2 regions of the Microbispora sp. NBC_01389 genome follow, and region 2 is predicted to be linked to the other one. Evidence: predicted binding sites of a transcription regulator. Region 2 holds the regulator's gene; the other holds the start of a gene.
The links. The regulator HrcA, encoded in region 2, represses chaperone genes, less so after heat shock. The targets are predictions, from matches to a motif close to TTGGCACTCTCNNNNNGAGAGTGCCAA.
Positions count from the first base shown of each region.

Region 1 (5,768 bases), 3.3 Mb from region 2:
TCCTCGTACGCCGCCAGGACGTCGATCACATCCCCCGGCGACAGCAGCCGGGCGGCGCCCGGGTCCGCGATCCGGACCGGCGTCGCGACCGACTCCGGCGATCCGGAGAGCCGGAACAGGCCCGGCCCGAGGAGACGCGCGTCGGTGAGCGGCTCACCCCGGCGCAGCGGTCCCGCGACCACCCTGCCGGTCACCGGGGAGCCGGCCGCGTACGCCCCGGCGGGCACGGCGTCGGGCGGCAGCCGTACGACCATCACGTCGGAGGAGGCCAGCCTGCCTCCGGCGAGGTCGCGGGCGGCGGCGAGCACCTCCACGCCCCGCGGCGCCCGTACGGCCGACAGCGCGCACGCCGCCGCGAGCCCGGCGAGGATCGCGGCGCCCGCACGGCGACGGCGCACGGGAAGCCGTTTCAGGGCGCGCATGACAACCCGACCATCAGGGAAGCTCGATCGGGAGCTTGATGCCGTCGAGGGCGTTGCCGCAGGGGCAGGTTCGATCCTCCGGCAGGGCCTCCACGACCTGGGAGACCAGCGTGCGCATCCGCTCCACGTTGGCCGCGAAGAAGGCCAGCACCTCCTCGTGGGTGACCCCCTCCCCAGCCTCGACACCGGCGTCGTGGTCGGTGACGAGGGAGAGCGTCGTGTAGCAGAGGGCCAGCTCACGGGCGAGGACGGCCTCGGGGTGCCCGGTCATGCCGATGATCGACCAGCCCGCGCCCGCGTACCACCGCGACTCGGCGCGGGTGGAGAAGCGGGGACCCTCGATCACGACCAGCGTTCCGCCGTCGACCGTGTCCCAGCCGGCCTCGCGTGCCGTGGCTGTCGCGGCGGCCCGGCCGGAGGGGCAGTAGGGGTCGGCGAACGACACGTGGACGGCGCCGCCCGTGTCGTAGAAGGTCTGCTCGCGGCTCTGGGTGCGGTCCACGAGCTGGTCGGGGATCACGAGGGCGCCCGGGCCGATCTCGGGGCGCAGGGACCCGACCGCGCTGGGCGCGAGGACCTGCCGGACGCCGAGGGACCGCAGAGCCCACATGTTCGCCCGATAGGGGATGCGGTGCGGAGGATACGTGTGGCCGCGGCCGTGCCGGGGGATGAACGCGACGGACCTGCCGCCGATGCGGCCCACGGAGATCGTGTCACTGGGCGGGCCGTACGGCGTCGTCACGTCGACCTCGTGGGCGTCCTCCAGCAGGGAGTAGAGCCCGGATCCGCCGATGACCCCGATGTCTGCGCGATTGACCATGGGGCCGACCCTAGCGAACGGCGCCGTGCCTCCGGCGCGGCCCGGCGGCCCCTGTGGACAACATCAGACCCCTGTGGGCAACCTCAGGCGGCGGCGGTCGATCCCGACGACGAGGAGGTCGTCGACGTGCTGGTCGAGGCGGTCTCCTTCTTCGCGGGCGCGGGCGCGGGCGAACCGCTCGAGCCACCGGAGTCACCCGAGCCGGCGGAGTCGGCGGACTTCGACGGCGCCGTCGTGCTCGGCGCGGTCGTCGACGTGCTCGACGAACGGCTGTCGGTCCGGTAGAAGCCGGAGCCCTTGAACACGATGCCGACGGCGGAGAACACCTTGCGCAGCTTGCCCTGGCAGGCCGGGCACTCCGTGAGCGGGTCGTCAGAGAACCTCTGAACGGCCTCCAGCTGCTCCCCGCAAGCGGTACAGGCGTACTGGTAGGTGGGCACTCGCTCCTCCTGAGACTGGCACTCGACCGGGTCGATTGCTAATGGTATTCAACCAACAAGCGCAAACGCCACACCAGCCCGGTTTATTGCCCCCCGACGTCCCGTCCGCCCACAGCCTCTACAGCAGGTCAGCCGCCGCGTTCGCCGTACCATCCGGCCAGCTTGCCCTTGCGGCTGACCGCGCGCAGGCGGCGCTCGACGGTCTCCCGCTGCGCCGCCGTGGTGACCACGAGAAGCTGGTCCCCGACCAGAAGCTGGGTCGTCGGACCGGGCACGAACGACCGCCCGTTCCGTACGACGAGAGTCACCATGGTGTCGGTGGGCAGCCGCAGCTCGAAGATCTCCACGCCGTGCATGAGCGACCCGCGCGGGATGCGGACCTGCAGCAGGTCGGCATTCAGCTCCTCCAGCGGCGCGGCCTCCACGTCGAGATCGCGCGCCTCGCCCTCGGCGGCCAGGCCGAGCACCCGCGCGAGGTACGGCAGGGTCGGCCCCTGCAGGAGCGTGAACACGATGACGATGATGAAGACGTCGTTGAACAGGCCCTTCGCCCCCGGCACGCCCGCGCTCCAGGGGATGGTGGCGAGCACGATCGGCACCGCGCCGCGCAGCCCGGCCCACGACAGGAAGATCTGTTCCCGCCACGGCATCGAGCCGAGACGCAGGAGCCGTACGACCACGCTGGACACCAGGACCGACGCCGGCCGGGCGACCAGGACCAGCAGCACCCCCGACACCAGGGCGGGCACGATCACGACGGGCAGCTCCGCCGGGTCGGCCAGGATGCCGAGCATCACGAACAGCCCGATCTGGGCGAGCCACGCCGAGCCCTCCGCGAAGCCGCGGGTCGCGGCGCGGTGGGGGAGGCGGGCGTTGCCGAGGATCAGCGTCGCGACGTACACCGCGAGGAAGCCGCTGCCGTGCAGCAGCGCCGCCCCGCTGTAGGCGACGAACGCCAGCGCCAGCACCGCGATCGGGTAGAGACCGGAGGCGGGCAGGGCCACCCGGCGCAGCGCGTACGCCCCGGCCGGGCCGACCGCGAGGCCGACGGCCGCGCCGATGGCGAGTTCGGCGGCGGTGTCCAGCAGGGTGGCCGGCACCGAGAGCGTCAGCGTCGAGCCCACGCTCAGCGTCATCACGAGGATGACGGCGGGCGCGTCGTTGAAGCCCGACTCCGCCTCCAGGATCCCGGCGAGCCGGAGCGGCAGCGGCAGCCGCCGCAGCACGGAGAACACGGCCGCCGCGTCGGTGGAGGCCAGCACGGCGCCGAGCAGGAACGCCGACCGCCAGTCCAGGCCGAGCAGGAGCGAGGCGGTCGCGGCGAGTACGGAGACGCTGACCGCGATGCCCACCGTGGCGAGCACGAGCGCGCTCGGCACGGCGTCGCGTACGTGACTCCAGTTGGTGGTCAGGCCGCCTTCGGCCAGGATCACGGCGAGCGCGATCAGGCCGAGCTGCTGGGCGAGGTGCGCGTTGTCGAAGTGGATGCCGCCGAGGCCGCGCTCGCCGAGCAGCAGCCCGAGGCAGAGATAGATGAGCAGGGTGGGCAGGCCGGTGCGGTGCGCGATCCGTACGGACGCGATGGCCGCGATGACGACGGCGGCGGACAGCAACAGCCAGATGTTCAGACCCACCGCTCCCTTCGCCGCGCCTGCGCCAATCTTGTCACACCTGCAATAACCGGACGATTCCGCTCGGAAGGGCAGCGAACCGTACATGCTGATCATGCGGCTCCGCCGGGACCCCCTCGATCAGCTCGCCCTCGTGCAGCAGCGCCACCGTCGGCACGTTCGGCCCGACGCGGGCCAGCGCCCGGTCGTAGAAGCCGCCGCCCCGGCCGAGCCGTACGCCCGTGACCCGGTCGACGGCGAGGGCGGGGACGAGGACCAGCGCGGCCGTCCTGATCGCATCCACCCCGCGCCGGACGTCGACCGGCTCCATGACCCCGTACGGTCCCGGAGCGAGCGAGTCCGGGCCGTCGTACACCGCCCAGTCGAGCTCGCCGTCGGGCCGCTGCACCGGCAGGATCACGGTCGCGCCGTGCTTCCACAGGGCCAGGATCAGCCCGTGCGTGGACGGTTCCGTCCCGATCGACCAGTAGCAGGCGACGAGCCCGGCCATCTGCGCCCACGGCTGGTCGAGGAGCGTCTCACGGATCGCGCCCGAGGACGCGCGCTGTGTGCGTTCGTCCAGCTCCGACCGGTCGCGGAGGATACGGCGACGCAGGTTCAGCTTGTCCACAGCCCGCTCCGTTACTGTTCAACCATGGCTGACTTCGATCCCGTGACCAAAGCCGTCGTGCCCGCCGCGGGTCTGGGCACCCGCTTCCTTCCCGCGACGAAGGCGACCCCCAAGGAGATGCTGCCCATCGTCGACAAACCGGCCATCCAGTATGTGGTGGAGGAGGCCGTCTCCGCCGGGCTGCTCGACGTCCTGATGGTGACCGGCCGCAACAAGCGTTCGATCGAGGACCACTTCGACGTAGCGTACGAGCTTGAGGACGCGCTGCGCGCCAAGGGCGACGAGGAGCGGCTCAGCCAGGTGAAGGAGCCGGTGGACCTCGCCACCATGCACTACGTGCGGCAGGGCGAGCCCAAGGGTCTCGGCCACGCCGTCCTGTGCGCCAAGCAGCACGTCGGCGACGAGCCGTTCGCCTGCCTGCTCGGCGACGACCTCATCGACCCCCGCGACCCGCTGCTCAGGCGCATGATCGAGGTGCGCGCGACGTACGGCGGCAGCGTCGTCGCGCTGATGGAGGTGCCGAGCGAGCACATCTCCCTGTACGGCGCCGCCGCCATCGAGCCGACCGACGAGGACGACGTCGTCCGCGTCACCGACCTCGTGGAGAAGCCCCCGGCCGACGAGGCCCCCTCGAACTGGGCGATCATCGGCCGCTACGTGATCGACCCGACGGTGTTCGAGGTGCTGGAGCGGACCCCGCCCGGGCGCGGCGGCGAGATCCAGCTCACCGACGCGCTGCGCACGCTGGCCGCGACGGCCCCCGGCGAGGGCGGCCCGGTGCACGGCGTGCTCTTCCGGGGCCGCCGCTACGACACCGGCAACAAGCTCGAATATCTCCAGACCGTGGTGCAGTTCGCCGCGAACCGGGGCGATCTCGCACCCGACTTCCTGCCCTGGCTCCGGCAGTTCCTCGACACGATCGAGTCCTGAGAGACATGAAGCCCGTCAACCGCCATCTCGCCGACATCCTCGCGGTGGTGCGCCCGCTCGCCCCGCTGGAAGTCGAGATCGACGCCGCCCTCGGCGCCGTGCTGGCCGAGGACGTCGCCTCGCCCGTGCCGCTGCCGCCGTTCGACAACTCGGCGATGGACGGCTACGCCGTACGGGCCGAGGACGTCGCGGGGGCGCCCGTCACGCTGCCCGTGATCGGGGACGTGGCGGCGGGCGACGGCGGGCTGACCGCCGTCGGGCCCGGCCTGGTCGCCCGCGTCATGACCGGCGCGCCGATGCCGGCCGGGGCCGACGCCGTCGTCCCGGTCGAGTGGACGGACGGCGGCACCGTCCGCGTACGGATCGACCGGCCGGCCCCGCCGGGCAACGCGATCCGGCGGGCGGGCGAGGACGTCCTGGCGGGGGAGACGGTGCTCCGCGAGGGTAGCCGGATCGGCGCCGCCCAGGTCGGGATCCTCGCCGGAGCCGGCCGGCGGCGGGTGCGGGTGCGGCCCCGGCCGCGGGTCGTCGTGCTCTCCACGGGTGCCGAGCTCGCCGAGCCCGGCACCCCGCTGGGCGCGGGCCAGATCTGGGAGTCCAACAGCTTCATGCTGACGGCCGCCGTACGGGAGGCCGGAGCGGACGCGTTCCGGGCCGGTTCGGTCTCCGACGACCCCAAGGAGCTCCTGGACGTCCTCGACGCCCAGCTCCTGCGGGCCGACGCCGTGATCACCAGCGGCGGGGTCTCGATGGGGGCGTACGAGCCGGTCAAGGAGGCCCTCTCGCCGCTGGGCACGGTGGCCTTCGAGAAGGTCGCGATGCAGCCGGGGATGCCGCAGGGCTTCGGCGTCGTCGGGCCCGACCGTGTGCCGATCTTCACGCTGCCCGGCAACCCGGTGTCGTCGTTCGTGTCGT
Region 1 covers NZ_CP109552.1:1,044,459-1,050,226, reverse strand. The annotation lists gene OG344_RS04790 (SAF domain-containing protein) at 1-422, opposite strand, end outside; gene OG344_RS04785 (S-methyl-5'-thioadenosine phosphorylase) at 436-1,242, opposite strand; gene OG344_RS04780 (FmdB family zinc ribbon protein) at 1,326-1,682, opposite strand; gene OG344_RS04775 (potassium/proton antiporter) at 1,811-3,316, opposite strand; gene OG344_RS04770 (5-formyltetrahydrofolate cyclo-ligase) at 3,348-3,923, opposite strand; gene galU (UTP--glucose-1-phosphate uridylyltransferase GalU) at 3,948-4,853, shown strand; gene glp (gephyrin-like molybdotransferase Glp) at 4,859-5,768, shown strand, end outside.
Region 1: a site for HrcA is predicted at 1,698-1,724, ahead of OG344_RS04780 (FmdB family zinc ribbon protein). Genes of this name have one in related genera too.

Region 2 (5,768 bases):
TCAGCGGCTCGGCGGCCTCCTCGTGCAGCACGACCGCGAGCGCCGCCGCCGAGACGAGCGAGCGGACCCCCGCGGTCGTGGCCTGCTCGGTCACCTCGGGCAGGTGGAAGCGCCGGGCCTGCTTGGCCGCCTCGCGCGCCGTGCTCCGCCAGCGGGCGAGTGATCTGCCGGCCCGGTCGCCCTTCCACTGGGTGACGCAGCGGGCGGCGGCCCAGGGGACGATCACGTCCACCCCTGCCTCGGTCATCATCTCGACCGCGAGCTCGCCCCGGTCGCCCTTGGGCAGGCCCTGCACGACCACCAGCCTCGGCCGCGGGGGAGGCACCTCGTACCGGCGCAGCACCTCGGCGGTCAGCGCGTCCTTGCCGGCCGACGTGACCGTGCACTCGGCCACCCGGCCCGCGCCGTCGGTGAGGTCGACCCGCTCCCCCGCCCGCAGGCGGCGCACCGACGCGGCGTGCCGCCCCTCCGGCCCGTCGAGGACGATCGTGTCCCCCGCCTGACCGGCCGCCTCCGACAGGAACACCGGAACGCTCATGCCACCCCCTCGCCTGGCGGCTCGGGGTCACGTCGTACCGAAGGCACGCGAGTCAGCACCGCGCGAAACGCACTGTGCCTACCGATTCGCTCGCTCCGCTCGCTCATGCCACCCCCTCGGGCTCGCGTGAGCGGGCCATGTGGTGTCCCCCCGATCCGTTCGCTCAGCGGCCGTTGAAGGCGTCCCGCAGGCGCGAGAAGAAGCCCTGCTGGCCGGGAGTGAACTTGCCGGGCGGCCGTTCCTCCCCGCGCAGCTTCGACAGCTCCCGCAGCAGTTCCTCCTGCTGCGGGTCGAGCTTGGTCGGCGTCTCGACGGTCACGTGGATCAGCAGGTCGCCCCGGCCGGTCTCGTTGAGCCGCTGGATGCCCTTGCCGTACAGGGGGATGACCTGACCGGCCTGGGTGCCGGGCCGCACGTCGATCGCCTCCGCGCCGTCGAGCGTGTCGACCGACAGGACGGTGCCGAGCGCGGCGGCGGTCATGGGGATCTGGACGGTGCAGTGGAGGTCGTCGCCGCGGCGTTCGAAGATCTGGTGCGGCCGCTCGACGATCTCCAGGAACAGGTCGCCCGGAGGGCCTCCGCCCGGCCCGACCTCGCCCTCGCCCGCGAGCTGGATGTGCGTGCCGTCCTCGACGCCGGCCGGGATCCGCACCTTGATCGTGCGCCGGGTCCGGACCCGTCCCTCGCCCGAGCACTCAATGCAGGGGTGCCGGATCACGCTGCCGTACCCGCCGCACTGAGGGCAGGGGCGGGACGTCATGACCTGGCCCAGGAACGAGCGGGTGACCTGTGAGACCTCGCCCCGCCCGTGACACATGTCGCAGGTGTCGGGGTGGGTGCCCGACGCGGCCCCGGAGCCCTGGCAGACGTCGCAGACCACGGCCGTGTCGACAACGATCTCGCGCGTGGTGCCGAAGGCGGACTCCGCGAGGTCCAGCTCGACCCGGATGGTGGCGTTGCGGCCCCGGCGGGCGCGTGAGCGGGGACCCCGCGCGCCGCCGGCGGAACCGAAGAAGGCGTCCATGATGTCGCTGAAGGGGAAGCCCGCGCCGAAGCCGCCCGCCCCGGCCGGCCCGCCGCCACTCGCGAACGGATCGGCGCCCATGTCGTACATGCGGCGCTTGCCCGCGTCGGACAGCACCTCGTACGCCTGGTTGATCTCCTTGAACCGCTCCTGGGTCTCCGGGTCGGGGTTCACGTCCGGATGCAGCTCCCGGGCGAGACGGCGATACGCCTTCTTGATCTCTTCCTGGCTGGCGTCGCGCCGGACGCCAAGGGTCGCGTAGTAGTCGTTGGACACTTATGACCCCGCCAGGATCTGGCCCACGTACCGCGCGACAGCGCGCACCGCACCCATCGTCACCGGATAGTCCATTCGTGTCGGGCCCAGCACTCCCAGCCGGGCCAGTTCCTTGTCGCCCGAACCGTATCCGGCGGCCACGATAGAGGTGCCGCGCAGCCCGCTGTAGGGGTTCTCGGATCCGATTCTGACGGTGAGTTCGGACAGCCCGCCGGTCTCGCCCAGCAGGCGCATGAGCACGACCTGCTCCTCCAACGCCTCAAGCACGTCGCGCAGGCCCACGCTGAAGTCGGCGCCCGCCAGATTGGCCGTACCGCCGAAGACGATCTTCTCCTCGTGCCGCTCGACGAGCGTCTCCAGGAGCACGGACATGATGGTCGCCACCACCGGTCTCTCCTCCGGCGGCAGCCGTTCGGGAATGCCGGCCACGGTCTCGGGCACCTGCGAGAGCCAGCACCCGTCGAGGCAGCCGTTCAGCACGGAGCGCAGGTTCGCGATCCGGTCCTCGGCGAGCGCCTCGGGCAGATCGACCACCCGCTGCTCCACCCGCCCGGTGTTGGTGATCAGCACCAGCATGACCCGGCGCTCCGCCAGCGGAACGATCTCCACGTGGCGGACCGACGACCGGGTGAGCGAGGGATACTGCACCACGGCCACCTGCCGGGTGAGCTGCGCGAGCAGCCGCACCGTGCGCATGACGATCTCGTCGAGGTCGACCGCCCCGGCGAGGAACGTCTCGATGGCCCTGCGCTCCGCCCCGGACAAGGGCTTGATCTGCGACAGCCGGTCGACGAACAGGCGGTATCCCTTGTCGGTGGGGACCCGCCCGGCGCTGGTGTGCGGCTGCGTGATGTAGCCCTGCTCCTCCAGCGCCGCCATGTCGTTGCGGATGGTCGCCGGGGAGACGCCGAGGTTGTGCCTGTCCGCCAGGGCCTTGGACCCCACCGGCTCATTGGTGGACACGTAGTCCTCGACGATGGCGCGCAGGACGGCGAGCTTGCGGTCGTCGAGCAATGTGTCACCTCCCTGTACCTCGGAAACACCGACCTTGGCACTCTGTGTTCCCGAGTGCCAAGTGTACGGCTACGACCGCTCGGCGTGCGATAACGAGGAGACGATCAGGGGCAACGCGACGTGATTGCGGGCGCATCGGGCGAGCCGGCGGCCCGGGATTTGCTAGCGTTCCCCGCATGTACGGGCGGGACGTGCTTTCCGGAGACTGGCGGCGGCCACGGCGGGGGCAGATCCCCGAGATCCCGGCCGAGCCCGGCCTCGTGGTCGAGGACGCCGAGGGCCGCTTCTGCGGCGCGGTGGTGGACTGCGACAAGGAGGCCGTCACGCTGGAGGACCGCTTCGGGCGGCGGCGGGTGTTCCCGCTGACCCCCGCCGGGTTCCTCCTCGACGGCAGGCCGGTGACGCTCGTCCGTCCGAAGGCCCGGCCGTCCGGCCCGCTGCGGAGCGCCTCCGGGTCGATCGCGGTCGGGGGGCTGCGCGCCCAGGTCGCCAAGGAGAGCCGCATCTACGTCGAGGGCGTCCACGACGCCGCGCTGGTCGAGCAGATCTGGGGCCACGACCTGCGCGTGGAGGGGGTCGTCGTCGAGTTCCTGGAGGGCGTCGACGATCTGCCCGCGATCGTCGAGGAGTTCGGCCCGGAGCCGGGCAGGCGGCTGGGCGTGCTCGTGGACCACCTGGTGCCCGGCTCCAAGGAGAGCCGCATCGCCGCCCGGGTCTCCGGCGCGGACGTGCTCGTCGCCGGGCACCCCTTCGTGGACATCTGGCAGGCGGTCAAGCCCCGGGCGCTCGGCATCACGGCGTGGCCGGACGTGCCGCGCGGCGTGCCGTGGAAGGAGGGCGTGATCGCCGCCCTGGGCTGGCGGATGGACCCCCAGGAGGCGTGGCGGCACATCCTCGGCCGCGTCACGACCTACGCCGACCTGGAGCCCGAACTCCTCGGCCGCGTGGAAGAACTCATCGACTTCGTCACGGCCCCGGACCAGGCGGATTAGGGGGTCAGGTCGCGTACGACGGCGTCGGCGAGGAGCCGGCCGCGCAGCGTGAGCACGGCCCGGCCCGCCTTGAACGCCTCGGTCTCCAGCAGCCCGCCTCCCAGCGCCCGCGCACAGGCCGTACGCGCCTCGGGGGCGAGGTCGGCGAGCGGGAAGCCCGAGGCGAGGCGCAGCTCCAGCATGACGCGCTCGACGGCCCGGTCCTCCGCCGTGAGCACCTCGCGGGCGTGCGCCGGCGAGGCTCCGTCCGCCAGGCGGGCGGCGTACGCCACGGGATGCTTGACGTTCCACCAGCGGGTGCCGCCGACGTGGCTGTGCGCCCCCGGGCCGACCCCCCACCAGTCGCCGCCGGTCCAGTAGAGCAGGTTGTGGCGGCAGCGGGCCTCGTCTCCTGCCGCCCAGTTGGAGATCTCGTACCAGGTGAGGCCCGCGGCCGTCAGGGCCTCCTCGGCGATGAGGTAGCGGTCGGCCGCCACGTCGTCCTCCGGCATCGGCAGGTCGCCGCGCCGGATGCGGGCGGCGAGCCGGGTGCCGTCCTCCACGATCAGGGAGTACGCCGAGACGTGGTCGGGGCCGGCCGCCAGGGCGGCCTCCAGCGAGGCCCGCCAGTCGTCGTCGCTCTCCCCCGGCGTGCCGTAGATCAGGTCGAGGTTGACGTGCTCGAACCCGGCCGCGCGGGCCTCCCGTACGGCCTCGGCGGGGCGGCCGGGCGTGTGCCGCCGGTCGAGGACGGCGAGGACGTGCTCGCCCGCGCTCTGCATGCCGAAGCTCATGCGGGTGAAGCCGCCCTCCCGCAGTTCCTTCAGGTAGGTCGGGTCGACGGACTCGGGGTTGGCCTCGGTCGTCACCTCGGCGCCCGGCCGCAGGCCGAACTCCCCGGCGACGGCGTCCAGGATCCGTACGAGGTCGGCGGCGGGCAGCAGCGTCGGCGTGCCACCGCCGAAGAAAACCGTCTCGACCGGCGGTGCGGCGTCCCCGAGCACCCGCCGGGCCAGCCGCACCTCCTCGATCGCGGTGGCGGCGTAGTCGCGCCGCGCGGCGCCCGGCCCCAGCTCGGCGGCCGTGTAGGTGTTGAAGTCGCAGTAGCCGCAGCGCGTCGCGCAGAACGGCACGTGCACGTAGAAGCCGAACGGACGGGAACCGAGCCCGTCGAGGGCTCCGGGCGGCAGCGCGCCGCTCGCGGGGACGGGATCGCCGTCGGGAAGCACGGAAGGCACCCCTCCAGTCTGCCGTCACTCACACCCTGCCGAGGCAGACGAGAGAGGCGTCACACCGCTGGGTAACAGATGGGCAACGAGCGCCGGAAGATCATCGGATGCCCATTAACAACCGACCACAATGATCGCTGCTGTAGGACACTAATGGGGGATCCGATGAAACAGTTCAAGGTAGCCGCATGCCTGTTCCTCGCCGGTGCGAGCACGGTCGTCACGCCCGCGCCCGTTCTCGCCCGGTCGGCGACTCCGCCGTCCGCTCCGTCGCTCACCTCGGCGACCGTCCGCGACGCGTCCGCCCTGAAGTGCCAGAACCGCAGCATCAAGTCCCGGGCGAACGGCAAGTACGTCTCCGCGGAACTCGGTTATGGCAAGACGGACTCCCGCTACGGGATGCTGCGCGCCCGCGCCACCGGCGTCGGCCCCTGGGAGAAGTTCCGGATCTGCTACAACGGCCGCAATTACACGATCCAGTCCCAGCACAACGGTAAGTACGTGTCCGCTGAACTCGGTTACGGCACGTCGGACTCCCGCTATGGGATGCTGCGCGCCCGCGCGGCCTCCGCCGGCACCTGGGAGAGGTTCTTCATCTCCTCCTGCGGAACGGGCTGTGTGCTGATCAAAGCCGCCAACTTGAAGTACGTCGCGGCGGAACTCGGCTACGGCAAGACGGATCACCGGTATGGGATGCTGCGGGGCCGCACCCCCGA
Region 2 covers NZ_CP109552.1:4,339,526-4,345,293, reverse strand. The annotation lists gene OG344_RS19580 (16S rRNA (uracil(1498)-N(3))-methyltransferase) at 1-538, opposite strand, end outside; gene dnaJ (molecular chaperone DnaJ) at 702-1,838, opposite strand; gene hrcA (heat-inducible transcriptional repressor HrcA) at 1,839-2,852, opposite strand; gene OG344_RS19565 (DUF3097 domain-containing protein) at 3,029-3,844, shown strand; gene hemW (radical SAM family heme chaperone HemW) at 3,841-5,061, opposite strand; gene OG344_RS19555 (fascin domain-containing protein) at 5,218-5,768, shown strand, end outside; gene OG344_RS19550 (replication initiator) at 5,741-5,768, shown strand, end outside.